One region of the Providencia sp. PROV003 genome, then DNA from elsewhere that is predicted to be linked to it. Evidence: riboswitches for the same ligand, from Rfam matches in the RefSeq annotation. Region 1 holds a riboswitch; the other holds the start of a gene.

Region 1 (15,794 bases):
CCAGTTACTAGAGCCACTTTTCCAGCCAGTTTTAAATCCATTTTTAGCTCCTTACATTATTCCTAGTGATTAAGTGAACAACATTAGTAGCAACTTTTTGTTTCAGAGACTTGGGGAACAAAATTCAGACGTCTGAAAAAAGAGGTCAAAGAATCGAGAATTGGCATTGCATAGAGTAGGTAGCACTGAGTTTAGAATGAGGTGTGAACATGTGCGCTGATAGCCACGAGCTTTCTTCGGGCAAGACCCTAATGTTGGCGATTATTTGCTGTATCGTAGTCGCTAATATTTATTTTAATCAATCTGTTCTAAATCTGATCGCCGGTTCTTTTCCTAAAGAATGGAAAGCGGTTTCTTTGATCCCTATGGCTACCCAGTTAGGTTACGCGGTAGGCTTGTTCTTGCTGATCCCGCTGGGCGATTATATCGAGCGTCAACGACTTATCCTGCGTCAGGCACAAGTGCTGTTTTTGGCGCTGATTGGCATGATATTGTCTCCAACGGCATCAGTACTGGTATTCTTCTCCTTTATAACGGGCATTGCTGCAACCGTCGCCCAACAGATAGTGCCGCTTGCAGCTTCACTATCGAGAAGCTCCTCACGCGGGAAAACGGTGGGTATGGTAATGAGTGGTGTGCTAGCAGGGATTTTAGCGGGGCGGGCTATTGGCGGCTTTATCGGTCAGTATTTTGATTGGCGAGGGGTCTTTTTATCGGGTGCGATCATGACATTGCTGGCGATATTTTTCATCGCTCGTATTTTGCCTTCTCAGGAGTTACCCACTCAAAAATTTAACTATCTCGCTGTACTGCGCTCCTTAGGGCTGATGTGGAAAAATGAGCCACAACTGCGGAATGCCACGCTGACACAGGCACTGTTATTTGCTTCCTTCAGCATGCTATGGACGGTGCTTCCTTTCTGGCTAGCCCACCGCTACCATTACGGTGCGGGTATTACTGGGTCTCTGGCAGCGTTGGGGTTAATCGGAATTCTGTGCGCGCCTCTGGCAGGAAGTGTCAGTGACCGTCAAGGACCTTTTCGAATGGTCATTTTAGGCGTAGTACTCATGCTGCTGGCTTGGGTTGTTTTCTGGGGTTGGAACAGCATAGCGGGTATGGCAGTGGGGGTTTTGCTATTGGATGCGGGGGAACAATGTGTCCTGATTGCAAATCAGCACACTATTTATTCTTTGAGCCCCGATGCACGAAACCGCCTTAATACACTCTTTATGTGTGTCATGTTTATTGGTGGGGCATGCGGATCACTGACAGCCACTTGGCTATGGGAGACCACGCATAACTGGACTTTGATCGTTACTGCTGGGGCCGGGCTTGTGATGCTGGGTATGTTAATCGCTATCAGACGTAAACTGTCATCCTTTCAGACGGGCACATAGCACGACAGCATTTCTAATATCTGCTGAGTGTTGAGAATCATCGATATGGCTTAACACCTCCGTGATTAACTGTTTTGCCGCCACGTTGTCATCAGTTTCAATCAGTAGCGTCGCTAGTGAGCAAACAATGCGTAAAGCCCAGCCATATGCCTGTTGCTGGTATGCTTTATTCAGTGCCAGCTCCAGTTTCTGGCGCTGGGCGTAGGGGGGAAGATGTATTGTGGCAAGACGTATTAATTCGGGAGTACACCAGTTTTCATGCGGAGTTTGTTGCGAAAGTCTGGCATCTATTTCGGATAATAAAGGGGAGTACTGCCAGTCTAATCCCACGGCACGCAATGAGCTAAATAATGTCGTTTGCTTGATATTGGTATGCCTGAATTGCTCAGCCCAATGGAGAAACAACTCACCGTAGGTTTTCCAAAAATAGAGATCATGTTTTTCAGCCAGTTCAATAAGCCAGATAGCGGCTTTTCTTACCCAGCGTGGGTTGCGATTTAACGCTGCTGTCATGCAGGCACCCTCAGCCAGAGCACAGCACAGCGAACAAACATGTTGTAAACGCGCCGCTTTTTTCACGGCTCGCCATGCAACCTGTTTAGCTGCTCTATACTCACCTTGCACCCATAGTACACGGGATAAAAATGCCTCACCGGCGGTCTCTTGATCGAGTCCAAAACGAAAAGCGTGGTTGGAACCGTCAATGGCAAATCTGTCCAGTGATTGTTGCAGATAATCGCGACCGAGGGCATGCTGACCCAAAAAATGCCAAGATACACCCAAAATTCGCAACCCTGTAGCCAGTGCGTTAGTATCATTAATTGCACGAGCGAGTGTACACATTGACTGCGCATGATGAAGCGACAGGTCCAATTTTCCAGTTCGTAAGTAATACAACCATAGCCCGTAATAAGCTTGTAAGCGGATTTCGTTATCGTTGAGTTGTTCTGCTAGTGACAACGCTGTTTGCCAAGTGACGCGCGTTTCAGGTGTGGGGCCTTTTGCCCAAGTGGATGCTTTACCCGCTGCTGCGCTGAGATTCATTCTTTGATGTAATGTTAAAACCTCCTGCAAACGTACTTCACTAAGCAGCGGATAAATATGACGCTGGCATTCATTATAAAGTGAATATTCAATCCAGAATGGCGTCATGGCCTGTAATATTTTAAGTCCTTTGGCAGGATCAGCTCCTTCAGTTAAGGTGCGCTGCAAAGCACTGCGTAAATCATTAAGGATAGGATCATAACGTGTTCGCCACTGTTCTGTTGGCAGTCTATACCAATCGTGCTGAGCTTGCTCCGCTTGATGGTGGCAATAGTCAGCAAACCGAGCCACAAGCCTTGGGTATTCTCCTTGCTGCCTGAGTTTATCACAGGCGAACTGACGGAGGGTTTCCAGTAAACGAAAATGAGTAACAGGTACCTGAGTGCTGACCTGAATCAGTGACAGGGAGAGCAACCGTTGGAGGTCATCGACAACCTGCCAACTATTTTCTTTAGCAGTCTGCAAGAAATCGATAACAGCGTTTACTGTGAACATATCGGTGAAGATCCCCAAAGAGCAGAATAATGTCTGTTCTCGTGGATTGAGTAATTGATAAGTCCACTCCAGTGTAGTCTTGATTTTTTGATGTCGGGATACTCGAACGCTTTGACTGTGATTCAGAAGCTGAAAACGATCTTCCAGACAATGATAAATCTCGCTGACACTCATAATGGGTAACCGAGAGGCTGCAAGTTCAATTGCTAGGGGGAGACCGTCAAGGTGACGGCATAATTCACCTATCACCGGCAGGTCAGCATCTGACGGATGAAAACCAAATTGCTGAGCCTGAGCTCGTTCAATAAACAGGCGGATACTGGGAAATGTTAGTAGGCGTTGTAAGTTGGACTCTTCTTTTTGCGGAACTTGGAGTGGCGGTAGGCGGTACTGTTGCTCACCCGCAATCTCTGTTGCCTCCTGACTGGTAAGCAACATGGTAATATGTGGCGCTGCATTCAGTAGCCGAGTAATTACTGGTTTTAATTCTTTAATAACATGCTCACCATTATCAATCATCAGCAAACATTGGCGTTGGGCAAGTTGGTGAGATAAATCACAACTATTATGAGCTGCGGTCAGTGGCAAATGTAAGGCCTGTGAGAAAACAGAAAGAAGACTGGAGGCATCGGAAATGTGTGCCAGTTCAGCCACACAAACGCCATCTGGGTACCTTGTCCGGACGAGGTTAACGACTTCCCAAGCAAGACGCGTCTTACCCACGCCGCCTGGACCGGTGATGGTTACTAGAGGGTGCTGACGGATTAAGTTGCAGATCTCCTGCACTGCTTGGTCTCGCCCTAAAATTGATGTCAGAAAAGGGAATACAACGGGTGATTTTCTGGAGTGCTCTGGCAATATTACTTCGGGGCTGGGCAAACGTTTAAAACGGTATCCGGAACCAAATTCAGTCGTTAGAAGATTACGATCGTCACCAAGTACGCGACGGATCGCAGAAATTTGCGCCTGAAGATTATTTTCCTCAACAATTTCATTCCCCCATACCTGAGTAAGCAACCTGTCTTTACTGACCACTTGACCTTCTGCACTGACCAGAACAATCAGTACATCAAAGGCTCTGGCCGAAATTTTAACCGGCTTACCGCGGTGCAGTAGGACCCTTAATTGAGGCCAGATTTGCCACTCAGCGAAGCGGATTTCATCGGTAGATTTCATGGCGTCACTCTCTTTTGTCAGGAGCCTCTGTTGTAGAGCAGTGGTAGTATAAAATCAGGGGCAACCTGTCGTATTGCGCAGTAGTTAATTCAACAATGATAACATGGGGGATTTTTCATCACATCCAGATGAGTTATATAAAGTACCATATCATTGAATAGAAGCATGTGGAGAAACCATGCCCACATTAGGCACTAAACGGCTTGTATAGAGAACTGAAAAGCTTAAAAGGCCTACAAAATTAGGCATTGCAAAATAATGAAATCTTATCGCAGAACCTAAGTTATCTTCGAACAAAGTTGAAATAGTGTAGCTTATTGAACGTTACGTAAACGGTTATCCGCAGAGGGCTTTAGCATAATGTCATATCAGGGGCGTAACAAAAAACCTTGATGTTTTACGCCGCAGCATTATTGGCTGCGGGGCAAACAAGTCAAGGATAGGGGGTAATCAACCGATTAAATAATATTAAAAATCGGGTTGGCAGGTAAAATGCATTGGTGTGCCATATTCAGGATGAGTGATATATAACTCCTGAGCATGTAACTGTAAGCGTGGTGCTAGGGATTTTGCCTCATCGTGAGCATAGAAGCGATCACCAAGGATAGGGTGCCCTAAAGCCAACATATGTACCCGTAATTGATGGGAGCGGCCTGTAATTGGTGAAAGCTTAACGCGAGTTGCTTGCTCTTCATATTGCAAAACTTGGTATTGCGTTTGAGCTGATTTCCCCGTTTCAAAACACACCTTTTGCTTAGGGCGGTTTGGCCAATCACAAATTAGTGGTAAATCAATTAAGCCTTCTTCTTTTTCTAAATGGCCCCATACTCGAGCAATATAGACTTTTTTCGGCTCCCGTTCCCTAAATTGGCGTTTAAGCTCCCGTTCTGCGGCTTTATGCAGGGCAACAACCATTACGCCACTCGTCGCCATATCCAGACGGTGGACAGATTCTGCCGTAGGAAAATCACGCTGAATACGACTCATAATGCTGTCATGGTGCTCTGGCGCTTTTCCCGGCACAGAGAGTAGCCCGCTTGGCTTATTCACCACAATAATGTGGTCATCTTGGTATAACACAAATAGCCAAGGTTCAATGGCGGGATGATAGGGTTCCATCATAAAATATGTAGCTCCCAAAGCTCTTAAAAAATTCTCCCTCAGATGAGGGAGAAGTCAGTCATGATTTTAAATTAGGTTAGCTATAATTCAAACCGTTAATAATAATCGATATGAATGGGCTGCCGTGTATACATCTTACTGATGCGTCACCACAACTAAGCGAATAGCATCTAAACGCCATGTTGCTTGGTCAATATTAGTGATCAGTTGTTGGCGCTCTTCCTCGATAATATCCAGTTCTTCATCACGAATATTAGGGTTAACCGCTTTAAGGGCTTCTAAACGAGAAAACTCCAACGTTAGTGCTTTGTCGGCGGCTTCTTTAGCGCTCTCTATCAAGGCTTTGGCTTCTGTTTCCACCATAGGTTCAGATAAACGCAGTACAGAATGCACTTCATTTTGCACCGCATTGACCAATTTGCTCGCCATATGGCGGTTAATCGCATTTAATTGACGGTTAAAACTTTCAAACTCAACTTGAGACGATAAGTTATTGCCTTTTAGGTCAATTAATAAACGCACAGGCGTAGCGGGTAAGAAACGGCTAATTTGCAGGTGCTTAGGCGCTTGAGCTTCCACAACGTAAATTAACTCTGTCAGCAAAGTACCTACGGGGAGAGCTTTATTTTTTAATAAAGAAACCGCGCAGCTACCTGTATCGCTGGATAATACTAAATCCAAGCCGTTACGGATAATTGGGTGCTCCCAACTGATAAATTGCGTATCTTCGCGTGAAAGTGCCTGTTCCCTATCAAAAGTAATGGTACAGCCATCTTGAGGAAGGCCAGGGAAATCAGGGACTAACATATGGTCAGAAGGCGTCAGAATAATTAAGTTATCACTCTTATCTTCTTGGTTAATTCCAACGATATCAAATAAGTTTAGTGAGAAATTGACTAATTCAGTGTCATTATCACCTTCACCAATTTCTTGAGCCAATTGGTTACCAGACTCCCCGCCGTTGGAATGCATTTCCAGTAAACGGTCGCGCCCTTGTTCCAATTGTAATTTTAAGCTGTCATGTTCTTCACGACAGGTTTTGATAAACTCATCGAAACCGTCGGTTACCGTTGGGTCGGCCATAAATTGTAATAATGGCTGATAGTACTTATCGTAAATTGCTCGACCCGTTGGGCAGGTATGCTCAAAGGCATCTAAACCCTCGTGATACCAGCGCAGTAGAACGGATTGTGCCGTATTTTCTAAATACGGGACGTTGATGGTGATATCACGGTTTTGGCCAATCCTATCTAAGCGGCCGATACGCTGTTCTAATAGGTCCGGGTTGAAGGGTAAATCAAACATCACTAATTGGTTTGCAAATTGGAAATTGCGGCCTTCAGAACCAATTTCAGAGCAGAGTAACACTTGTGCGCCTTCTTCTTCGGAAGCAAAGTAAGCTGCTGCACGGTCGCGCTCTAATAGTGATAACCCTTCATGGAATACGGCTGCACGGATACCTTCGCGTTCGCGTAAGACTTGTTCTAATTGAAGTGCGGTTGCAGCTTTCGCGCAGATTACTAATACTTTTTCATGGCGGTTAGCGGTTAAAAAGCCCATCAACCATTCAACGCGTGGATCGAAGTTCCACCAAGTTGCATTTTCACCTTCAAATTCTTGGTAGATTTGCTCTGGATAAAGCATTTCTTTGGCGCGTGTTTCGGTGTCTTTTTTTGCTCCCATAATACCTGCAACTTTAATCGCTGTTTGGTATTGGGTTGGCAATGGCATTTTTAAAGAATGCAATTCGCGGCGAGGAAAGCCTTTTACTCCGTTACGCGTATTGCGAAATAGCAGCCGGCTAGTCCCATGACGGTCCATTAACATGTTAATTAGCTCTTGGCGCGCAGCCGTACCATCTTCACTCTCAACATTTGCCGCTTTTAATAGCGGTTCGATGTCTTGCTCTTTAATTAATTCATTGAGCAAGTTTTGCTGGTCGTTTGTCAGTTTTTCACCAGATAGCAGTAATGAAACGGCATCGGCAACAGGGCGATAATTTTCTTGTTCTGCAATAAATTCTTGATAGTCATGGAAACGACTAGGGTCCAGCAAACGCAAACGCGCAAAGTGGCTTTCTTGGCCTAGTTGTTCAGGTGTGGCGGTAAGTAGCAGAATAGAAGGAACATTTTCAGCTAATGTTTCAATAACCTGATATTCACGACTAGGGGCTGATTCACTCCACTGTAAGTGGTGTGCTTCATCAACAACCATCATATCCCAGCCAGCTTCAACGAGTTGGTCAAAGCGTTGCTTACTGCGACGCACGAAATCGAGTGAACAAAGCACCAGTTGTTCAGTTTCAAATGGGTTATCACTATCGTGTTGTGCTTCGCTATAACGGCTATCATCAAATAAAGAAAAACGTAGGTTAAAGCGGCGTAGCATTTCGACTAACCATTGGTGCTGTAAGCTATCTGGTACAATAATTAATACACGCTCAGCACGCCCAGCGATTAATTGCTGGTGGATAATCATCCCTGCTTCGATGGTTTTTCCTAAGCCAACTTCATCGGCTAATAACACACGAGGGTGGTGGCGTTTACCCACTTCATTTGCGATATGTAATTGGTGTGGGATCAAACTGGCTCGAATGCCACGTAACCCTGTCGCTTGGTGCTTAACTTGCTCACTTTGGAATTTACGCGCACGATAACGCAAGGCAAAGCGATCCATACGGTCAATTTGGCCAGCGAATAAGCGGTCTTGCGGTTTATTAAACGTGAGCTTACTGTCAAGAAACACTTCCCTAAGACTTACATCTTTTTCTTGTGTATCTAAGCGAGTGCCGATGTAAGTTAATAATCCCTTGTCTTCTTCAATGCTTTCAACTTGAAGCTGCCAGCCTTCATGGCTAGTTATGGTATCACCTTCATTAAACATTACTCGGGTAATAGGGGCATCGCTGCGTGAGTAGAGGCGGTTTTCTCCACTTGCAGGGAAAAGTAACGTGACCATACGGGCATCAATCGCCACAACGGCACCTAATCCAAGTTCGCTTTCTGTATCGCTGATCCAGCGTTGACCAAGAGTAAATGGCATAGATTTAATTTAATTCCATAAAATTGAGAGTTTATTTTTAGATTTTTTAAGACAATTTTTATCGGTATCTTCGCTCATTATTGGTATAACCCGTTATGAGTCACACAAGGAAGAGTTCGAGTTATTTTTAAAAAAAGTCAGTACCTGATGATTAATTATACACATTTAATAATTCAAATTGCAGCAATGTGAGTGAATAGACCCATATCGTTAAGTGGAAAGGCTGTTGTGGGTTTATCACAAGGCATACCATTTGAATTATAACGAGTATCGTTGATTATCGCGCATTATTTGTGCAGTCAGATGTGCGATACATCAAAGGGGCGATATATTAATTCAACCAGAGCTTATCGTCACCTGTTAAAAAAACACCAAAGCGATATTAAATTTTAAAACAAAAGTGTAATTTGCCCAGTGAGTAAGGCATCAAAGTCATCTTGTAAGAAGGGGAGAATGGCATCAGCTATTGGCTTAATTTGTTTCAAAATATAGTGTTCGTAATCTGGCTTTGCAGTGATTTTTTCGAGGGGTTCTGGCCCTGCTTGGGTAATGATATAGCTGATCCAGCCACCATTTTGGTACTGTAAAGGGCGTTGCAATTTTAAATTATAGTCATCCGCAGCGCGGGCTGCTCGAACATGGGGGGGCACATTTTTTTGGTAATCGGTTAGTTTGCGCCGTAGGCGTTTACGGTAAATTAACCGGTCGTCATACTTCCCTGTTCGAATGTTTTTTATATATTCGCGAATATACTCATGGTATGGCTGACGATGGAAAATGAGGGTGTACAGCTCTTTTTGGAATATCTGGGCTAATGGCGTCCAGTCAGAGCGGATAGTTTCCAGCCCCCTAAATACCATAGTGTCTTTACTCAACCCCGCATAGCGTTTTTTACTGCCCATTTCCGCACCACGTACAGTTGGCATTAAGAATCGGCGATAGTGGGTTTCATATTCCAGTTCTAAAACACCATTTAATTGCAACTCATCCCTTAAATGGTTTTTCCACCAGTTATTCACGTAATCACGTAAGGCAAACCCTATTTTTTGCGCTTGTTCTTCATTGTGAGCCTCACGTAGCCAGACAAATGTGGAGTCGGTATCACCATAAATAACTTGATAACCTTGGGACTCAATCAGGCGTTTTGTGGTACGCATAATTTCATGCCCACGCATGGTAATCGACGCTGTTAGCCTTGGGTCGAAGAAACGGCAACCTTCTGCGCCCAATACCCCAGCAAAGGCATTCATAATAATTTTAAGCGCTTGAGATAACGGAGCGTTATGTTCTTGTTTGGCTTTATCGCGTTCTTGCCAAATATGGCTAACAATATCAGGCAAACAATGTGTTTTACGGGAAAACCATGCTTGGCGGAAACCCGGAACCGAATGTTGTGGGTCTGGGTGTGCTAACCCTTCGATCATCCCTGCGGGGTCAATTAAAAAAGTCCTAATAATTGAAGGGTATAGGCTTTTAAAATCCAAAACTAATACGGAGTCATATAACCCAGGTTGAGAATCCATGACAAAGCCCCCGGGGTTTAGCTGGGATTTTTGTTCCATCAAATTTGGAGCAACAAAACCAAGGCGGTGTAAACGTGGAATATACAGGTGAGAGAATGCAGCCACTGAACCGCCCATTTTATCCACGGCAAGGCCTGTTACAGTTGAGCGTTCTTGCAAGAATGCCATTAAATCTGTTTTTGCAAAGATGCGATGCACTAAAATGCAGTCTTGAATATTGTAGTGAGCCAAAGCGGGTTTATCATGGGCGAAGCGGCGGTTAATTTCATCCATTCTGTCGTATGGAGTATCAATCGCTTTACCTTCACCAAGCAATTCTTGGGCAACAAATTCTAAGCTAAATGACGAAAAGCTCCAAGTGGCTGCTTTTAAGGCATCAATGCCATCAATAATTAACCGGCCTTCAGCGGAAGCGAAAAATACCCCTTGTTTAAAACCATGTTCCCGCCATTCGAGTTTTTTACCTTGCCGGCCAAGTAATAGTGGAATGCCATAACGCTCAGCATGTTTTTGTAAAACTTGTAGGTCGAATTGGATTAAGTTCCAGCCGATAATGGCATCAGGGTCGTATTGTTTCAGCCATTCATTAAGTTTCTCAATTAATTGAGGCCGGCTATTCACATAGACTAGGCGGTGATCCCCCCCTCGCGCTGGCCCTTGAACTGGGCCTAACATAAATACGACGTTGTCATTGCACCCTGATAAGCCGATTGAATATAGCTCACCATGTTGGCTCGTTTCTATATCAAGAGATACTGCTTTGATAGCGGGACGATAACCTTCACAGGGTTTAAGTTGATACTCACCTTGTTGAGTCTGAGAAAACCAGACTGGCGCAGTAATAAAGCGCTCCATTAAGTAGCGTTCACAAGGGCGAATGTCTGTTTCTAATAATTCGACGCCTAATTCACTGCAATTTTTGCTGAGATTTTGTAATTGGCGGTATTGATGACAATAAATGGCATACACTTTTTCCCGTTGAAAATCGGCCAATTCAACCCGCCGATAGGTGACATTAGGTTGGCTATCTAGCAAAGGCTTTACAATAGAAAGTTTAGATTCGGGTAAAAAACCAATCGCTTTTTGATAAGGAATAGTAATTTTTTGAGGGCGTGTGTCGGTAAGCAACCAATAAGTGACCTCGACACCTTGACGGGTGTCTCGCCAGTGGCGGCTAAGAATAAAGCCTTTTTCTGCGGAGGTCATAAGTTGAGACATTTAGCTACTCGCGTGACAAAATATCCTATAAATATACGCGAATAGTGTGAATTTATACAGTATTAATTGTGAGTTCGTGTCGAGATGTTAAGTAAGGTTGAGGCAGGACTTTTACCCTGCAATAACTGTTGAGTCGTACCATCGTAGGCAATCACACCATCAGCAATGACCAATGAGCGTGGTGCTATTTGTAGCGCATCATCAATATTATGTGAAACCATTAATAAGGTGATTGATTTTTCTTCACAAACTGATTTAAGCAACAAGAGCATTTCACTGCGTAGGGCAGGGTCTAAAGCAGAAAAGGGCTCATCAAGCAGTAAGATTGGTTGATTGCGGATAAGGCAACGGGCAAGGGCAGCACGCTGACGCTGCCCTCCGGAAAGCTGTGCTGGTAATCTATCTAAACAATCGCGCAGGCTAACATGATCAGCCATCAGCTCTACTTGTTGCATTTGTGCTTGAGTAAGCCGCAAGCTAGGGTGTAGCCCCAAACCAATATTTTGCCTAACGGTTAAATGTGCAAATAAATTATTTTCTTGAAATAACATGGAAACAGGGCGTTTTGCAGGGGGGGTAAAGGTATGGTTTTCGCCATTTAATTCAATAGCCCCAGTTTTAGCAAATTGAAACCCACTGATTAAACTTAATAACGTACTTTTCCCTGCGCCACTGGGCCCCATAATAGCGACGCATTCCCCTGATTTTACTGAAAAATCAAATAACATAGTTAGGTTATCGTATTGGTAGTTCAGTTGGGTCAGTTTAATCATAATGTTTTCCTGAAATGCGTTCTAGCAAGCTAAATAAGCAAAAACAGAGCAGTAATAGTAACATCGCAGTGACTGCACCATCATTTGTTCGATAAGCACCAATTTGTTGATACAGGTAATAAGGCAGGGTAAGGAAGTTTTCATTACCAAATAAGGCGACAACACCGAAATCACCGATGGAAATAACACAAGCGAATGCGAGAGCTTGTGCAATAGTTTTGCGTAATGCTTTTAATTCAATGATTTTAAAGCGGTTGATGCCTGAAAGACCCAATGACTGGCATAAAGGATTATAACGTTCTGCCATATCCCGCATAGGGTTTTCGAGAACCTTTAATGCGTAAGGAATAGCGAGTAAGGCATTTGTCATAATAACTAAAGGGTAGGGTGTTTCTGGTAACCCAATCGTTTCATTGAAAAAAATGAAGAAGCCTGTTGCTAATACGATCCCTGGCATAGCCAGAATAATTAGCCCACTCAGTTCGATAGCTTGACCAAGGCGTAAGGCTTGACGTAAACGCAATTCACGGCTGCTCCATAGCAGCATTAAGGTCAATATAACGCAAACAAAGCCGGCACATAGAGCGATGAATAAGGAAGTGCTGGTGGCTTGCCAAAGCGCTGATTGTTGTAAAACAGACCAAAGTTGCCCATTTAAGCCATCTAAAATAACGGCTAAAAGCGGGGGGAGTAGCAATAGCATGGCCGCAATGATAAACAATGCATCACGAATACGGCGAAACCAATTATCTGTTGGGTCAACCCATTGAGCTTGTTGACTAAAACCAACTGAAAATAAACCATTAATTTTTTGGCAAATAAACATCAGGCCGACACAGAAAAAAAGCTGGATAAGCGCTAAAATAGCGGCTCTTCCTAAGTCAAAATCGTAGTTGAGTGCTTGGTAAATCGCGAGTTCAATGGTTGTGGCAGCGGGGCCACCGCCGAGGGCAAGAACTGTAGCAAAACTGGCAAAGCACAACATAAAAATTAAGGCTGCAGTAGGCAGAATTTGCCGACGCAAATAAGGCCATTCTAAAATCGTAAATTGCCGCCATTCATTAAACCTAAGTTGTGCAGCAATTTGCCGCTGCTCAATAGCTATATTTTCTAATGATTGTAATAGCATACGAGTAGCTAGGGGCATATTAAAGAATATGTGAGCCAACAGGATGCCTTTTAAGCCATAAGGGGAGAATTGGTAGTTGATACCGAATAATTGGGCTAATTTTCCTAACCAACCAGTTTGCCCATAGACCGATAAAATACCAAATACTGCAACTAAAACTGGTAATACTAAAGTCATCGCACACAAACGTAGGAATAAAGTTCTTCCTACAAAGCGGCGGCGATAAAGGGCTCTAGCCAAAAAAATAGCAGGGGTCACCGAAAGAACGGCAGATAAAAAAGCCTGCCAGAAGGTGAAGCCAATCACATGCCATAAATAGCTATCGCTAATAATTTCATTAATCGATACTTCAGGCGCGAAAAACCAAAGTGCACCAAGACTAAGAAGTGCAACAGTGATTAATAAGCCGGAGGCGAGTGCCCCCGGCAGTAAGGACTGATTCATTAACGACTGACGGCGGCTTGCCATAAACGAGTCCATGTCTGACGTTGTTTGGCAACTTCTTGTGAACTAAATTGCAGCGCCTTATTAGGGAGTGGTAATTGGTTATACACTTCAGGTAATGGGGTATCAATAACCGGATACATCCAGTTTGTGGTTGGTAATGTATCTTGGAATTCAGGTGTTAAAATAAACTGTAAGAATTGCTTAGCTAGTTCAGGTTGAGGGCTGTTTTTAAGCCTTGCTGCCACCTCAACTTGCATATAGTGGCCTTCGCTAAATAATGCCGCTGCATAATTGTCTTTTTTATCATTTAGCATTTGATAACCGGGAGATGAAGTATAACTTAGGACAAAGTCACCTTCCCCTTTTAAAAACAAACCGTAAGCTTCACTCCAGCCTTTAGTGACCGTTAACGTTTTAGCCGCCATTTTTTGCCATGCATCGGCAGATTTATCACCATATAATTTTTCTATCCATAGCATTAACCCAAGCCCTGGCGTACTGGTGCGTGGGTCTTGGTAAATAATTTTCCAATTATTATCGCTAGTTAGCAGATCATCCATACTGGTTGGTGGTTGTTTTATTTTATTTGTGTCGTATATGAATGCGAAATAGCCATAATCATAAGGAATAAAGGTTGAGCTATCCCATTCAATAGGCAGTTTTAAGGCGTTGGTATTGATGTCAGCGGGTGCGAATAAACCTGTTTTTTCCGCAGAATCTAACAAGTTGTTATCTAAGCCTAAAATGACGTCAGCTTTACTTTTTTTGCCTTCCATTCTTAGGCGATTGAGTAAAGCAACACCATCACCCAATGCGACTATTTTTAAATCACAGTCACACTGTGCTTCAAAATTCTTCTTAATCTGTGGGCCCGGCCCCCACTGCGCAGCAAAGGAATCATAGGTATAGACAGTGAGTGTAGGTTTTTCGGCCCAAGCGAGTTGGCTAAAACTAAGTGCACTAAGCGTAAAAACTGATGCTATAATTTTGTTTTTTAACATGCTTTTTCCTGCGCTAAAAAGATAGTGACACAGGATTTGAGGGGAAACCGATGCATATCGGTAGCTCAAATCCCTACGCCGGTATTAACCGGATCAGGTTCTACGGGTTATTTCTCAGCCTAAACATATTTGGCACCCCGTTGAGACGTTCACTATTGTAGAGACTTCAGACATATCTGCAAACTGTATTGATATAGGTTTACCAGTTTGGGTATGTGTGAAACAATTAGGCATCTTTCAAATTTGGTTATTGAGGTAGTCTGTGATTGATGATGATGGCTACCGCCCGAATGTAGGAATTGTAATTTGTAATCGGCAAGGGCAAGTTCTATGGGCCCGCCGCTATGGTCAGCATTCCTGGCAGTTTCCTCAAGGAGGCATCAATCCAGGGGAATCGCCAGAACAGGCGATGTATCGTGAGTTATACGAAGAAGTCGGGCTACAGCGTAAAGATGTCAGGTTATTGGCATCTACCCGTAATTGGTTACGTTACAAATTACCCAAGCGTTTGGTGCGTTGGGATACAAAACCTGTTTGTATCGGGCAGAAACAGCGTTGGTTTTTACTTCAACTTCAATGCAATGATGCAGATATAAACGTGCAGCGCAGTAAATCGCCAGAATTTGATGGCTGGCGATGGGTCAGTTATTGGTATCCTGTCAGGCAGGTAGTTTCTTTCAAGCGGGAAGTTTATCGCCGTGTGATGAAAGAGTTTGCGCCAGTTGTTATGCCTCTACAGGAACAAAAATTACCGCAACGGCCTGTTTTTAATAATCGTAGGCGTGGGGCAAAGTAGCCGATGTTGATGCGTTTACGTGACATTGTCGAAAAAGTTGCTATGGCAACTAGTTTGGCAGATGCACTAGAAATATTGGTGAATGAAACTTGCAAAGCGATGCGGACGGATGTTTGTTCAATTTACTTAGCTGATCACCCTCGCCAATGTTATTACTTAATGGCAACCCGCGGGTTAAAAAAACCTAGCGGGATTGCTATACGCCTTGGTTTTGATGAAGGCGTGGTTGGCGCTGTCGGGCGTCAATCTGAAATGCTCAATTTGGCTGATATCCGCGAGCACCCCCAATATAAATTCCTTCCTCAACTCAAAGAAGAACAGCTCAAAGCTTTTTTAGGTGTACCTGTGGTCTATCGGCGTCAACTATTAGGCGTTCTCGTCGTGCAACAGAGAGAGAAAAGGCTATTTAACGAAACTGAAGAATCTTTCATGGTGACGTTGTCGATGCAACTCGCGGTGATCCTATCGCAAGCTCAAACAAAAGGTGTTTTTGGGCAATATCGACAAAATAGAATTAAAGCCATACCCGTCTCACAGGGGATTTCAATGGCTTATGGTTGGCAAGATAACTCTCAGCCATCTTTTGAAAGTATCAGTCAAGCTAGTGCTATTGATATTGAAGGGGAAAAAC
Region 2 (15,794 bases), 1.4 Mb from region 1:
TGCGGCGGATCATTTGCATCGGGACGTGACCTGGGCCTTCGATCATTACTTGGACGTCATATTCCCATGCAATTTTGGTCAGCTCGCCAAGGGTATGAAGTTCAGCAAATTGTGCTTCGTCGTTCGCATCTTGGATTGATCCTGGACGTAAGCCATCGCCTAATGACAAGGAAACGTCATAAGCGGCACAAATTTCACAGATTTCGCGGAAGTTTTCGTATAGGAAGTTTTCTTGGTGATGAGATAAGCACCATTTTGCCATGATAGAGCCACCGCGAGAGACAATTCCCGTAAGGCGTTTAGCCGTCATTGGTACATAACGTAGTAGCACTCCCGCATGGATGGTAAAGTAGTCAACACCTTGTTCGGCTTGCTCTAGCAGGGTATCGCGGAACATTTCCCAAGTTAGGTTTTCAGCTACACCATTTACTTTTTCGAGCGCTTGATAAATAGGAACCGTCCCGATAGGCACAGGGCTATTGCGTAAAATCCATTCGCGAGTTTCGTGAATATAACGCCCAGTTGATAGGTCCATAACGGTATCAGCCCCCCAGCGGGTTGACCAAATCAGTTTTTCCACCTCTTCTTCGATAGATGAAGTCACGGATGAGTTACCGATATTCGCATTCACTTTAACTAAGAAGTTGCGACCGATTATCATGGGTTCAGATTCTGGGTGGTTAATATTCGCAGGAATAATTGCTCGACCAGCCGCCACTTCTTGGCGGACAAACTCAGGTGTAATATTTTCGGGCAAATTTGCCCCAAAAGCCTGTCCAGGGTGTTGTTGTAATAACACTTCGCCGCGAATACGTTCGCGGCCCATATTTTCACGAATAGCAATAAACTCCATTTCTGGGGTAATTATCCCTTTGCGCGCATAATGTAATTGGGTTACACATTTATTATTTTGCGCTTTTAATGGTTTAGGGCGGTTGTTAAAGCGGAGATGATCAAGGCCTGCATCTGCTAAGCGTTGTTGTGTGAAGTCTGAGCTTAAGCTTTCTACGGTAATGGTATCTGCTCGTTCGTTTATCCAAGGGGCTCGAATTTTTTTTAAGCCTATGTGGACATTTAACTCAGAAGCTGGGTCGCCGTATGGGCCAGAAGTGTCATAGATAGGAACAGGTTCGTTATCTTCAAATTGTGGGTTGTCTTTATCACCCCCAATTAAAGTTTGAGAGAGTTGAATTTCTCTCATAGGGACTTGGATATCTTCTCTAGAACCTTGTAAATAAATGCGTTTAGAGTTAGGGAATGATACGCCAGAAACTGTATTAATAAAGTTTTCTGCTGCATCTCTTTGAGCTTTACGTGTACGTGCCGGTGCCGCTTGTGGCGATAAGTCTGCAGTAGGGATGACGTTTTGTTGTGTATTATTGGACATAGCAATTTCCTGACATTGTCTCGGCTATCACAGTTTTGTGTAGCGGGTTTATCGAAAGAAAGTTGCTTGTCAGGAGTTCGGAGGAGTAATAAAAAGATATTGCGGCTAATTTATCACCTTACAAGGCAGTGATAATTGCGCTAAATGATTACTCTTGTTCCCTTCGCGGGTATTAACCCGATCAGGTTCCGCGGATCCCGAATTAACGGTCTCAGCCTGATGTTTTCACATACTAGGCACTCCGACAAGAATTAATCAGTATAAGCCTTCCTCGTCATTCTTCAAGCGATAAGTGCGTTGGCTGCACTCGGCTATCCAAGTCACATGCTGATGTATGCTCCTTGGAATACCCTCGCTTGCCGCCTGCTTCTTACTTGAATAATTTAGAGGAAGTGGATAGTGATTAGTTTAGAGGAACCAAGTCTAAAGTAAGTGGTCAGTTATAATTAATATGTTGTTCAAGGGCAGCCAATATTTGTTGCTTATCTATTTCTAGCTCACCATAAGGTGCGTAGTATTGTTCTGCGCCTTGATGAGTAAATAATGTTGCTTTTGGCGTATCCGTAATAAATACCCCACAGGATTCAAGCCAGCCCGGTGATTGCTTAAGTTGCTCTGGCGTGAGTCGAAACTCATCGTTTTTGAATATTAAATACATATTGACTTGCCTATCCCCCAAATGTTGGAACACTGATGTCGTACTAATATGTTTTTCGACTGATAATTTTTGGCAAAAGTCTTGGATTAATAAGGTTTGTTCCTGCCAGTCAACTTTTGCGCTATCCATTTCAATGCATAGCGTTGGTAAAAACCAATCCACCCATTTATATTTTTCATTGTCAGAGGGCAATGTTTTTTGCTGTAACAGCGGTAACTTCACATCATGCGGAATAAATTGAAAATGAGGGGTATTTTCGTCACTACTACACTCTAGCGAATTTTGTACTAAGAGATCTTTTATTTGACCAAAATGAGTCAGGTATTCCACCATAGGAATAAAATACTTAGCTTCATTTAAAAAATTATTGCCCTGACGTATTTGGGATTCTTGCTTGTATACCTGATCATTATAGGTTTGCAGGTCAAGGATAGGCTGTTTATTAAAGTATAAGGCACAATCATCACGCGTTTTACTCTGTAATAACGTGTTTTTCTGTTGCTGTTCTTGTGCTCTATGGATTGTAAAATCAGGGGTTATAACTTTCTGACCAAGAAAATAAGGTTTGGTTGGCTGTTGTTCAATAAATGGTTGGCCATTTAGCTCAATCTTTTTTAATTGTGACTGTTGATCACGAAAGTAAAAACGAACAATGGTATCTAGCTGAGTACATTTATCAGTATAGCTTTGGCATGTATTATCTATTCCCCATTGGTCGAACAGGCGCTGTTTTGGCGATTGAAACACTTTTTCAGCAAAGCGTAAGCTTGCTTGGTCGCCGAGTAACGATATCATATAGGGGGACATCTCTGTCGATTTATGGCTCCCCGCTAATGGATGTGTCATTTTTTCTATACTACTCGAACTGCTTCCGGGTACAGCATCTAATTGAATATATTCACTAGAAGGTCTCTCAATGGAGAGTCTAGCCGTGTATGGCTGGGTATTATCTGGGGGAAGACTTGTAAACTGGGCAATCATCGTACGGTAATCATGGTTCATCATATTAATGTATTTCCTATATTACATCATTGGGTCGGCTGAGGGCTTGACTTGCATTAGCCATCCGAGAGCATGTCGTTGAGTAAGCGGTGACTGGCAAAATGTTGTAATAAAGGGCGCTGTTGGGCTTCAATTTTATGGAATAGCGCTTGGTTGTTACGTTGAAGCTCAGAGTCTGATTTTAAATCTTCAATCATATAATAAGTAAATAATGCTAATACCTGATGAGTCTCAGGGTATGTCGCTCGTTTATCAAACTGGCTGATATATTCTTCCGCTAGTGCCGCTCGGCTTTCATATAAGGCAATTTGTTTTGGCTCGGTATTGGATATCGTCAGGGATTGAACCACATCTTGGTAAAACTGCTGAATATCTTTGGCCAACTGAATAATATGTTGATTCGCTATTAAGTGATCGGCGGGATCGTGAAACGTTATATTAGGTAGGTCACGTAGGAGCGGTTTTGTAAAAGCTTCTTTAGTGCGCTCTCTTAGCTGTGTTCTTGCGGGAAACGCTTTATTTTCAGAACAGTCAGGTTTCAGTTCTGCATTTTGGTCGTAATTCATTAGCAAAGGGACTATCGCGAGAACCGTTTTTTGTTGCTCAGTTAATGGGTGGTCAAGTTTCAGTTTGGGAATTTTATCTAATACTTCGGGTAAATTATCATAGGTTGACACTTGTTTATTAAATAATGATTGATTAGTGACTTGTATGCCTTGTTCACTGAATTTAGCAACAGTAATGTTATCTAAAGGGACGAAATGCTGATGTTGAATGCTTTGTTTGACTTGTGCGTTTAAGGTCTCTTTCTCCTCCCTTAACTTGTCAATAAATTCGTTGGGGTCAGTATCAATGAATCCACCTAATACAAAGCGTTGTAGTGATGTCAGGTGTGGTGCACTCGCAAGCTCTTGTATTGAAAGAAAAGGTTGGCAGCGTTCTGTACCATGAAATGTCATCAATTCAGCATCTCGTGATTGGGTTTCATTTTGACCGCTAGCAGAACGGTGGTGGACAATCATTTCAGTGCGAATGCCAGTTTCAATCGGTGTTGTATTATTGGGGTTGCGAATAACAGTATAGTGCGCACCTGGAACATGGCTAAACTCATGCTGTAGGTTGTCCATTGTTGGGAATTTGGTGGCGGCTTCGTTTTTCGTAAAGCGGATTGTACTTTCTGTATCATATGGAAATGCGGCTAAGCATTGTTCGGTATTTGCTTCAAGGCTATTTGCAGTGCGCGTGGTGATCAGCTTAAATTCAGCAGCATAATTACTATTATCAAAGTGATACATCCACTCGCGGTATTTGCCATCGTCTTTACTTGCAGGGTTGAACATAAAACGAAAGTTAGAAACGGCAGGAATATCACCTAACTGATAGGCTGCTTTGAATATTTGAAGTGGGGTTAATTTAGCATTAAGGCAGCGGGGGTCTGTAATGGCGGTTTTGATGTTTTGGGTAGCAAAGTCGAGTTTTTTGTAGTCATCCTTACAGACGGCATGTTCCTTCATTTTTTCGTCATAGAATTCCTTGAATAGGGCATAGCTTTTCTTATCAACTTCACAAGCAGACACGCCATACATCCCCCATTCTTTGGCCATTATATTCAGCTCACCTTTTACCTCATCATCAATGAGCGAGAGTAAAGCGGCTCGGAGTTGTGCGGTATCAGTTGATCTTGTGAGTTGTTGGTATTGGTTTTTTTCAACTTGACTTAATTCAGAGATAGCTTTGAATCTATTGGGCTGTGTAATAACAGTATTATATTGGCTAAGAATTAATTTCGTGAAATTTGGGTTTGTAGTTAAGCTTGAATTACCCGTTAAATTAATACCTTGAATTAATTCTGAAAGGTTAACGTGAACCATCCTGTTTGCTAGAAGAGAACCATTTTTTTTTAAGGTATCTAATATTGATGGGGCTGTTTGATGAAACTGGATTTCACGGTTTTTCAATGAAACTAATTGATAAGCCGTATTTGTATGGTTATCAATAAAAAAATTCTTAATACCATCATCAGTATCTGCCTGCGCTAATGTAATAATATAGTCAGTATTGGCATGTAGTAAGTGAGTGTTGTTAATATTTGGCATTTTGTCCTCAATGGGTATTGTGAATAGGAGGACATTGTCTATTAGCGGAAAAGCTATTTCTTTCGAAAAGGCAGAACAAATTTTCTGTAATCAGATTCTGATCTGATACAGGAAATAGTGTGAGTAAAATAAAAGTTGTACAGTCTGCATATCATACTCGTTATATTTTAGAGTCTCTAACACTATTCCCAAGGGGTTATTTTTTATAAGTCATAAGTGCCAAGTATATTGTGGCCAGTTATATTCCGTAGCAGCTTGTTGCAAACGAGAGTCACCGTTGACGATAAAGGTTTCGTCAGCAAATTGGCACATTGGCAGGTCATTAGCTGAGTCAGTATAGAAATAAATGTAGGCATCAGTAATTGGCTGGTGGCGAACCCAAGCTAACAGGCGTTTGACTTTGCCCTCTTTAAAGGTTGGAACGCCGTCGATCTCTCTGGTGTAGCAGCCATCTTTTTGTTTGATATCGATCCCCATTGCGACATCTGCATTTAATTGATCTGCAATTTTTTTCACGATAAAGGCCACCGTTGCGGAGATCACAATAATTGGCAAACCTTTTGCTCGATAATTTGCGATCGTTCTAATCGCTTCAGGGTAGATCCGCGGTAAAATCACGGTTTGTACAAAATCGTCCAACCAGATATCTACTTGCTCAACTTTTACATTGGCGAGAGTTTGTAGGTTAAAGCGTAAGTAAGTTGGCATATCTAATGTGCCTGCATTATATTGCGCCATCATGGCTTTATCTGCTTCTACAAATTGTGGGTCGCGGATAATTTGCTTATCCCACAGATATTGTGTCCACAGTACGCTGCTATCTCCTTGAATTAAGGTATCATCCAAGTCGAAAATGGCTAATTGGTTTTGCATTATATTCCTATCTAATTATTAGCTAAGTGCGCGAATTTCGTTTTTATTAAACATTAATTCAAGGTGAGTACCTGGCTCGAATAAACGCTCTGATGAGCGATTGAGTAAATCGACAGTCATGACCCCGACAGGCGTATTTACATTATAACGAATAATATTCCCCAGTAATTGGTGATCTACAATAATAGCATCAACAGGGTGCGATATATGTTCACCGTATTGACGACCCGATTCTTTGACATAAATCGACTCAGGTCGAATCGCGAGTAACCCTTGCAAGTTAAGGCCTAGTATTGCATTTGCTTTTTCCGAATCAACAAGGTTGTAATGACCCATAAAGCGCGCAACAAACTCGTTAGCTGGCTGAGTATAAATATTTTCTGCGCTATCACTTTGTACTATTTGCCCTTTATTCATCAGAAAAATTCGGTCTGACATGATCATGGCTTCATCTTGATCGTGGGTAACAAAAATGGTGGTTAAACCTAATTCACGCTGAATATGGCGAATTTGTTGGCGTAAACGCTTACGAATACGTGCATCAAGTGCAGATAATGGCTCATCAAGTAACAAAATTTGTGGCTTCATGACCAAGGCTCTCGCTAAGGCAACGCGTTGGCGCTGACCTCCAGATAATTGATGTGGATATTGCTGTTCTTTGCCTTGTAATTCCACCATTTCAATTACCTCAGCAACGGCTTTGACTCTATCGTTACTATCGACCTTACGCATTTTTAAACCAAACGAAATATTTTCAGCCACAGTCATATTGGGGAATAAAGCATAACTTTGAAATACCATTCCGACACCACGCTGTTGTGCAGCTTGTTGTGTAACATTTTTACGATTAATGTAAAGTTCACCATGGTTGAGCTGTTCAAGCCCTGCAATGCAACGTAACAGTGTCGACTTCCCGCAGCCACTAGGCCCTAATAAAGTAATAAACTCGCCTTTTTCAATCGTAAATTGGATATCAGAAAATACATTGTTTGAACCAAAGGACTTCGTTAAATTATCAGCAATAACATAACTCATCATTCATCTCCTGAACGATTTAACCGCATTGCTAACCATGTCAGCAATAATGTAAACAGAAAATAAGACATCACGAGTGCAGAAGTGAAATGCCCACTCGTTTGGCGCATATTGAAAAGGTAGATTTGCAAGGTTTCATAGCGTGTTCCCACCAAAATATTGGCAAACACAAACTCACCCATTAAAAAAGAAAATGAAATTAATAATGAAACCAACATACCTTTACGAATATTAGGTAGCACTATCATCATGAACGCTTTAAAACTACTGGCACCAAGTAAATGAGCCGCATCCATTAAGTCATGTAAATGAATACCTTGGAAGCTATTGGCGAGTGCCCGATACATAAAAGGTAAAGTGATAGTGAAATAGGTACCAATGAGGACCCACGGTGTGCCGACTATCATAAATGGCTCATCTGCAAAAATTTGCAGTAAACCGACAGAGGACACCACGGGAGGAATAGCAAAAGGTAAAATGACCAATAAATCCATTAAACCTTTGAGTTTTGGAAAACGATAAAATACCGCGAAAGTCATCGGTAAAATGACTAGCGTACTTACTAGCAATGTGCCAAAACAAATAATGAGTGAGCGACCAAACGCCATTAAAAAGCGCGGGTCTTGCCACAATTGCAGATACCATTTTATGGATAGAGCATCGGGTAGCACCGTTGCGCCCCATGAACTGGCAATTGAGTAAAGAAAAGTCGCTAATATAGGTAGGGCTAGTAGACTAGCAACACTAATTAATATCAGTTTATGAACCCACATTTTGGAATGGGGATTATGTATGTTAGCAGAGCCAATAGCAGAGTTACTTTGCATGGTAGCTCCGTTTTATTAACCAGTGATGGATTGCAGTAATGAACCCCAAAATAGTAATAAGCAACATAGATAATGCAGCGGCCATATTGGGTTCTAAGAACAAATCGCCAGAGACTAAACTGGCGATACGAATAGTCACAAGGTTGTAATTACCACTTGTCAGTGCATAAGTACTGGCATATGCCCCCATCGCGTTCGCAATCAAAATAATAAATGTGCCAAGTAAAGCGGGAGAAAGCACCGGAATCGCAACTTTTAGCCAGTATGTTAGCTTACTGGCGCCCATCGTTTTTGCGGCATCTTCCCATTCAGGTTTTAAAGCATCAAATGCAGGATAAAGTAATAAAATACCTAATGGGATTTGGAAATAGATATACAGCAGCATCAAGCCACTCGCACTGTAAATATTGAAGTCTTCAATAATCCCCCATGCTTTAAGTTGTAGAGTGATAGCGCCATTAAATCCCAGAATAATAATAAAGGCGAAGGCAAGTGGGACACCACTAAAGTTACTTGCCATAGTGGTGAAAGAAATCATAATCCGGCGTACTTTTCCCTGCATTTTATAGATGGAAAAGGCGGTTATACTGGCGATAAATAAGCCTATCACGCTACAAATGACAGAAAGCCATAAGGTATTTTCGAAAGCTTGCAGATAAAAGTCATTACTAAAAGCTTCGAGATAGTTACCTAGTGACCAAGTTTCTTCATAAATAAAACTATTCACTAGTACCCAAACCATAGGGGCTATCTGGAATAAGCAAAATAGTATGATAAATGGCAGTAGCAATAGTGAGGCATGCCAATGAAAACGAGATAATCGTTTTTTTAACATGGCTATTTTTCCCTGTTGTTGGTTAGCCTGCTCACAGGGGGCGATAATATCAGCCATGATTTTCTCCTTGTAATAGGGATTCACAAACTGATTTATCGATAGGGTCCACGCCAAGTAAACGGCAAACAGTGCCACAGATGGCAGTTTGTTCTATATCACAAGGTTGGTGTGAAAATTTTGAACCAATAACAAACAGTGGTACTGAGCATTCTTCTGGTAACGTGCCACCATGGCTGCGGTCGTTATTCATACCATGATCGCTAGTAATGAGGATTTGATAACCGTGCTTGATCCACTCGGGAATATAATTTGACAGGATGATATCCGCATGACGTGCTGCATTGCGATATTGAGAAGAATCAAAACCAAATTTATGCCCAGTATCATCAATATTCATTGGATGAATTAATAAAAAATCAGGGGAAAATTGGTTGCGAAGATACTCGGCATCCATAAATAAGTGGTCATCAGGGTAATGGTCTGCTTGGTAAAAACAGCCATATTGAATAGGTAGCAATTCATTTTGAGTAAAGCGGTCACGAACAGCAACGAATGGTGCTCGGTTATATAGTTCACTAACCCAGTAATAAGCTGCTGCTGCCGTAGTTTTACCAGCAAGACGAGCGAGGGAGAAAATACTATCGAAATTTGATAACCGTACGATATCATTATTCACAATACCGCTTTTAACGGGGGGAACTCCCGTTAAAATACATTCGTACAGTGGGCGGGACATTGAAGGGAGTTCGCATTCCAACTTGTATAGTGTTGCGCTGTCGGCTTTGATAAGACCATTGAGATAGCCCATGCAATGATGGGCTACTGAATAATTTAAACCGTCTAGGACAACAAGTATGACTTTATCAGACATCAGACTTTTATTCCTAAAATCAAATGATTAGATTACTGCTGGTGGATTAGCACTTGCTGTTGCCACATTTTCGGTAAATTGCGAGAGGATTTTTCCCAACCATCAGCATCTTTGATTGGCTGAACATTTTTGTATTGTTCTTCTGGTAGTAACTTAGCTTGAATATCTGCTGGTAAAGTTAGATATTGTGCGCGAATTGGGCGAGCGTAGCCTTCGGCAAGGTTAATTTGCCCTTTATCACTGAAAATAAACTCACGGGCTAGTTTTGCTGCATTTGGGTTTTTCGCGTATTTATTAATAATAGTGGTGTAGCCGGAAATCACAGAACCATCAGATGGGATCACGACAGTAAAGCGATCGCGGTTGATCTGATCACGATAATTCAAGGCATTAAAGTCCCACAAGATCCCAACTTCGACTTCACCTTTTTCAATATTAGCTACGGTTGGGTCATTAACGGATAGACGTTTTTGTTTTGCCAGTTCGGCAAAAAATTCAATGGCAGGTTTTAGGTTATTTTCGTTACCACCACGAGCAAATGCAGCAGCTAGAACGGCATTATTTGCTTGTGCAGCAATCCCGACATCACCAACGGTGACTTTATATTTACCTTTTAGCAAATCATCCCAGCTCTTTGGTGCATCTTTGACTAACTCATTGTTAATCATAAAAGCGATGGAGCCGGTATAGGCCAACGCCCAATGACCATCTTTATCTTTTGCCCAATCGGGGATCTGTGACCAAGTAGTTGGTTTATAGGGTTGGGTGACCCCTTTTAACACCGCAACTGGCCCAAAAGTTGCGCCCACATCACCGATATCGGCAGTGGCATTATTTTTCTCAGCAGCAAATTTCGCTATTTCTTGCGCCGAGCTCATATCGGTATCTTGGTGTTTTAAACCATATTGAGAAGCTAAATCCTGCCAAGTGCCTTTCCAATTTGCCCAAGTATCAGGCATGCCTACACTATAAACTTGGCCTTCTTTTTTCGCGGCATTGATTAATTCTGTTAGGTTAGCATCTGAGGCAAATGCCACGCTGGAGGTTGTTAGTGATAGGAAAATTGCCGGTACAATTGCTTTCATCTTTGTTCTCACTCTTGAGGAGCCGTATTGGTTACCTAGCATCCTAATTTTAACAGGTGACAGACAGTTGACCTTTTTGTGACACTTTTTAGACATTTTATGGAATGGTTCGTCTAAAAAGTGTCAAAATTAGTGATGAAAAAAGATGAAACAAACGTTTGAATGACATTCTTTAAAAGAAGTGTATTGTGTGAATAATTGTCTCGTTTTTATCAATATACAAATTAACGAAAGATACTAAAAATGGATAAATTAACATTAGTAGGAACAGAAAGTGGCTGGTGGTTCGTCTGTTTCGCTGGTCGCTTATGGCTACCTCGTGGGGATATTCCTAGAGGAACGGCTAAGGACTATTCATTAATTGGAAAAATAGCGACACCAATTGGTGAGTGGCAAGGTGAAATTGTTTGGTTAATTGCGGAAAAAATGCCATCGGATATGGCCTCTCCACGCTTAGTCGCTTCCCAAGATGAGGGGTTATTTCGTTTAGCCGGACGCGGGGTGCAACTCGCTGAATTTTATCGCTCACATCGTTATTGTGGATATTGTGGTACCGCGATGCGCCATAGTAGCACCGAATGGGCGTGCTTATGCGACCATTGCCATGAGCGATATTACCCACAAATTGCGCCTTGCATTATTGTCGGGATCCGCCGTGATGATCATATTCTCTTAGCCCAGCACCGACGACACTCACAAAACCCATTATTTACTGTACTTGCTGGTTTTGTTGAGGTGGGAGAAACATTAGAAGAAGCTGTAGCCCGCGAAGTCATGGAAGAAAGTAATATAAAGATAAAAAACATTCGTTATGTATCTTCGCAGCCATGGCCTTTTCCTCATTCATTAATGATGGGGTTTTTAGCAGATTATGAAAGTGGTGAAATCCAAGTTGATCCAAAAGAATTAGTGAGTGCAAATTGGTATCATTACAATGAATTACCGCTTATCCCTCCGGGGGATACAATTGCAAGGCGCTTGATTGAAGACACGGTAGCGCTATGCCGCCAACAGGAATATGAAATAAGTAAATAGTACTGCGCTGATAATGTTACTTTTTACATGTTACAATAGGTATATTCGCTTTTAGCCATTTGCGGCGGCCACTTATAATAATGGAGTAAATAATGACTGAGTTAAAAAATGACCGCTATCTACGTGCTTTGCTACGTCAGCCTGTAGATGTAACCCCTGTATGGATGATGCGTCAAGCGGGGCGTTACCTGCCTGAATATAAAGCAACACGTGCTGAAGCTGGTGATTTTATTGCTTTGTGTAAGAACACAGAGTTGGCTTGTGAAGTTACGTTACAACCATTACGTCGTTTTCCATTAGACGCGGCTATTTTATTTTCTGATATTTTAACAATCCCCGATGCTATGGGGCTTGGCCTTTATTTTGAAACTGGCGAAGGCCCTCGTTTTCACAAGCCCATTACTTGTGCGGCAGATGTGAAAAATATTCCTATTCCTGACCCTGAGATGGAACTAGGTTATGTGATGGACGCAGTACGTGCCATCCGTAAAGCCCTCGAAGGTAATGTACCTCTAATTGGTTTTTCAGGAAGCCCTTGGACATTGGCGACCTATATGGTGGAAGGTGGTAGCAGCAAAGCCTTTACCAAAATCAAAAAAATGATGTATGAAGATCCAAATACGTTACATTTATTATTGGATAAACTGGCGGACAGCGTCATTTTATACCTTAATGCGCAAATTCGAGCTGGTGCGCAATCTATCATGATTTTTGATACTTGGGGTGGGGTGCTCACTAAGCGTGATTATTTGCAGTTCTCCCTAAACTATATGCAAAAAATTATTGATGGGTTGATCAGGGAAAACGATGGTCGCCGTGTGCCTGTTACCTTATTTACCAAAGGTGGCGGTCAATGGTTAGAAGAAATGGCGGCAACAGGCTGCGATGCTTTAGGGCTAGATTGGACAACTGAAATTGCCGATGCTCGTCGCCGTGTCGGTGATAAGGTCGCTCTGCAAGGAAATATGGACCCATCAATGCTCTATGCTCCCCCTGCTCGTATAGAAGAAGAGGTGAAAAATATACTTGCAGGCTTTGGCCAAGGTGAGGGTCATGTATTCAACTTAGGTCATGGCATCCATCAAGATGTTCTACCTGAGCACGCTGGTGCTTTTGTGGACGCAGTTCACCGTTTTTCTCGCCAATACCATCAGTAATTATCATTTATTGATGTTCTTGATTTGTGGTGTATTTATTGAACCTTGTAAGTACACCATTATCATCTATGATTAAGAATAATTAAGTTCGATAAGCATTGGACGCATTATGGTTCTAGATACTCAATCATTACGACAACAACAAACTGACCAAGCTTCACAAATTATTTTGCATGATGAAATGTTGCATCCAAAATGGGTTGGTGGGGCAGATGTAGGTTTTGAGCAACAAGGCACAGTCACGAGAGCCGTCATTGTTGTTTTATCGTGGCCACAATTAGAATTGGTTGAGTACCAAATAGCGCGAGTCCCTACCCAATTGCCTTATATCCCGGGGTTACTTTCATTTCGGGAAGTACCTGGGTTAATGGCGGCTTGGGGAAAAATACAGCACAAACCTGAATTAGTCTTAGTTGACGGCCAAGGGATTGCGCATCCTCGGCGTTTTGGTGTTGCTTGTCACTTTGGCTTACAAGCAAATGTGGCAACAATTGGTGTCGCCAAAAGCCGTTTATGTGGTGATGATGTTGTATTAGGTGAAGAGCCTGAAAGTTGTTGCCCATTAATGATGGGTGAAAATCAATTAGGTTGGGTATTACGTAGCAAGAAACGCTGCAAACCCTTGTATGTTTCGCCAGGTCATAAGATAGGTTTTTCATCATCATTAACATGGGTTAAGCAGTGTCTAAGAGGATATAAATTGCCGGAACCAACCCGTTTTGCTGATGGAATTGCATCAAATCGAACGTTTTTTAAGCGAATGAATGAGAAAATCAGCTAATTATCAGCAAAATATGTGGCATTGACAGATTTTCAGGTAAACTGCGAAGTATTAAGATTGATGAGTCAGAAATTATGTTAAGAAATCCCATTCATTTGAGGTTGGAAAAATTAGAAAGCTGGCAGCATGTCACATTTATGGCAAGCTTATGCGAAAGAATGTATCCCAACTTTCAAATGTTTTGTCAGCAAACTGAATTTGCAGATGCCAAAGTGTACCGCTCTATTCTCGATATAGTATGGGAAACATTGGTTATCAAAGATAGCAAAGTTAATTTCGACAATCAGTTAGAAAAATTAGAAGAAATTATCCCTACAGCCGATGATTTCGATATGTATGGTGTATATCCAGCTATTGATGCCTGTATTGCATTAGGGGAAATCATTCACTCAAAATTGAGTGGTGAAACACTCGAACATGCAATATTGGTTAGCGAAGCATCCATTCGTACAGTTGCCATGCTCGAAATGACTCAAGCAGGGCGGGAAATGACAGAAGAAGAACTCAAAGACATACCTGCTATAGAAGAAGAGTGGGATATCCAGTGGGACATTTTCCGTTTACTGGCAGCTTGTGAAGAGCGCGACTTAGAGTTAATTAAAGGATTAAAATCTGACCTCCGTGAAGCGGGGGTGAGCAATATAGGTATTACTTTAAGCTAATATTCATGTTTTCATTATCGAAAACGTGACTTAGCGCAGTAATGCTGAGTACTAAGGCTTCACATTTGCCCCGACTCTGGTCTACATTTAGGGGCAAGAAGAAGTGGCTATCGGGGGCGTGTATCAGGGGCTGTCAATTTGGCATATCCGACGCACTCGATGCTTTGCAAACGATAAACACACTGTGTAAGGATAATTTATGAATAAGACTGAATTAGTTGATGCTATCGCAGAATCAGCGGACCTGACCAAAGTTCAGGCAAAAGCAGCATTAGAATCTACTTTAAATGCTATTTCAGAAACGCTGAAAAAAGGCGAGCAAGTCCAACTGGTCGGTTTCGGTACTTTTAAAGTTAGCCATCGTGCAGCTCGTACTGGTCGCAACCCACAAACTAAAGCAGAAATCCAAATTCCTGCAACAACTGTACCTGCTTTCTCTGCCGGTAAAGCATTGAAAGAAGCAGTAAAATAAGTACATTGTACAGACGAATTGCCAGAAGGGGTAAACAACTACCCCTTTTGCTTATTCAAAAAGGGTTGCTGGTATTGGGAGTCATCTCAATACTAAGCGCCTGCTCTTCTAATGCGCCAAAACTCCCTGAATTTAGCGCAAGTGGTTTTATTGCTGATGATGGCGTCATTCGTATGTGGCGGCTCAACGATGCAAAAAGCCAACCTCTTGTCTTAATGGTCGTTTATAGTCCTTATAAAGGTACGGGGACTTCCGTTAATTTCTTTGAATATCGCTCAGGTGCTCTCTGGCAGATCCGCAGCCAAGTTCTAAACCAACAAAGTGGCGATATCATGGAACAATTACGCTTTAATAAAAATGATGAAGTTATTTTTATGCAGCGTGTCCAGCAAAATAGTAAAACCCCACTTTCAACAGATGAGATTGCGCGTTGGCGTTTTGAGGCTGAACGTATTCTTGAAACTAATACCGCTTTGATTGTTGGCGATGTAAAACTTTATCAAGGGCATTGGCAGCAAGGGAAGGTGACAACTTGTGAAGGGGAGGTTCGGGATGTAACTTTCGAACCCTATGCACAAAATTGGATAGAAAGTCGTGCAAAAATTTGGCACTCACAATTAAATTTAGCGTGGTTAGAGTCGCCAGAGGGGACACAGCTTTTGATGGTAGCGGATACTGATTTTTGCCGCTGGCAACCTTCTAGAGATAGTTTATAAATAACCGCTCGTCGTTTTTCGAACCACTGCTGCATTGCTACGTTCGTTCACCCTAGTCACATACTTATGTATGCTCCTAGAGATTCTCTCTCTTGCAGCTTTGCTGTGATTCGAAATACTTAGAGCCATTGGCGGTGTGAAGGTAAAAGGCAAAAACAAGTTCAAAAAATAAAAAGATAAAAAGAAAGATAAGCAATAAAAAAGCTGATAAAAGTTTCCTCTTATCAGCTTATGGTCTTTTGTTTCTATTATTTGTTCTATTACTTAATACGGGCGATAGCGCGGTAGCCAATATCGCTACG

The links. Region 1 has a riboswitch for thiamine pyrophosphate ahead of thiB (thiamine ABC transporter substrate binding subunit). Riboswitches for the same ligand answer to the same signal wherever they lie in the genome.
Positions count from the first base shown of each region.
Region 2: linked by a shared signal. The riboswitch ahead of thiC (phosphomethylpyrimidine synthase ThiC) and the one ahead of thiB (thiamine ABC transporter substrate binding subunit) in region 1 are both predicted to bind thiamine pyrophosphate.

Region 1 is NZ_CP096369.1:1,693,796-1,709,589, forward strand. Features, by position in the region: gene M1F14_RS07810 (SDR family NAD(P)-dependent oxidoreductase) at 1-17, opposite strand, end outside; gene M1F14_RS07815 (MFS transporter) at 210-1,397, shown strand; gene M1F14_RS07820 (winged helix-turn-helix domain-containing protein) at 1,374-4,112, opposite strand; gene rluA (bifunctional tRNA pseudouridine(32) synthase/23S rRNA pseudouridine(746) synthase RluA) at 4,581-5,234, opposite strand; gene rapA (RNA polymerase-associated protein RapA) at 5,370-8,276, opposite strand; gene M1F14_RS07835 (DNA polymerase II) at 8,666-11,017, opposite strand; gene thiQ (thiamine ABC transporter ATP-binding protein ThiQ) at 11,080-11,790, opposite strand; gene thiP (thiamine/thiamine pyrophosphate ABC transporter permease ThiP) at 11,783-13,387, opposite strand; gene thiB (thiamine ABC transporter substrate binding subunit) at 13,363-14,367, opposite strand; TPP riboswitch at 14,420-14,517, opposite strand; gene rppH (RNA pyrophosphohydrolase) at 14,630-15,163, shown strand; gene ptsP (phosphoenolpyruvate--protein phosphotransferase) at 15,167-15,794, shown strand, end outside.
Region 2 is NZ_CP096369.1:288,914-304,707, reverse strand. Features, by position in the region: gene thiC (phosphomethylpyrimidine synthase ThiC) at 1-1,387, opposite strand, end outside; TPP riboswitch at 1,529-1,641, opposite strand; gene M1F14_RS01240 (hypothetical protein) at 1,824-3,050, opposite strand; gene M1F14_RS01235 (hypothetical protein) at 3,104-5,143, opposite strand; gene M1F14_RS01230 (HAD family phosphatase) at 5,354-6,016, opposite strand; gene M1F14_RS01225 (ABC transporter ATP-binding protein) at 6,035-7,051, opposite strand; gene M1F14_RS01220 (ABC transporter permease) at 7,051-7,824, opposite strand; gene M1F14_RS01215 (ABC transporter permease subunit) at 7,868-8,770, opposite strand; gene M1F14_RS01210 (alkaline phosphatase family protein) at 8,763-9,584, opposite strand; gene M1F14_RS01205 (ABC transporter substrate-binding protein) at 9,617-10,669, opposite strand; gene nudC (NAD(+) diphosphatase) at 10,913-11,704, shown strand; gene hemE (uroporphyrinogen decarboxylase) at 11,797-12,861, shown strand; gene nfi (deoxyribonuclease V) at 12,971-13,642, shown strand; gene M1F14_RS01185 (YjaG family protein) at 13,717-14,304, shown strand; gene M1F14_RS01180 (HU family DNA-binding protein) at 14,504-14,776, shown strand; gene M1F14_RS01175 (DUF1481 domain-containing protein) at 14,851-15,492, shown strand; gene purD (phosphoribosylamine--glycine ligase) at 15,753-15,794, opposite strand, start outside.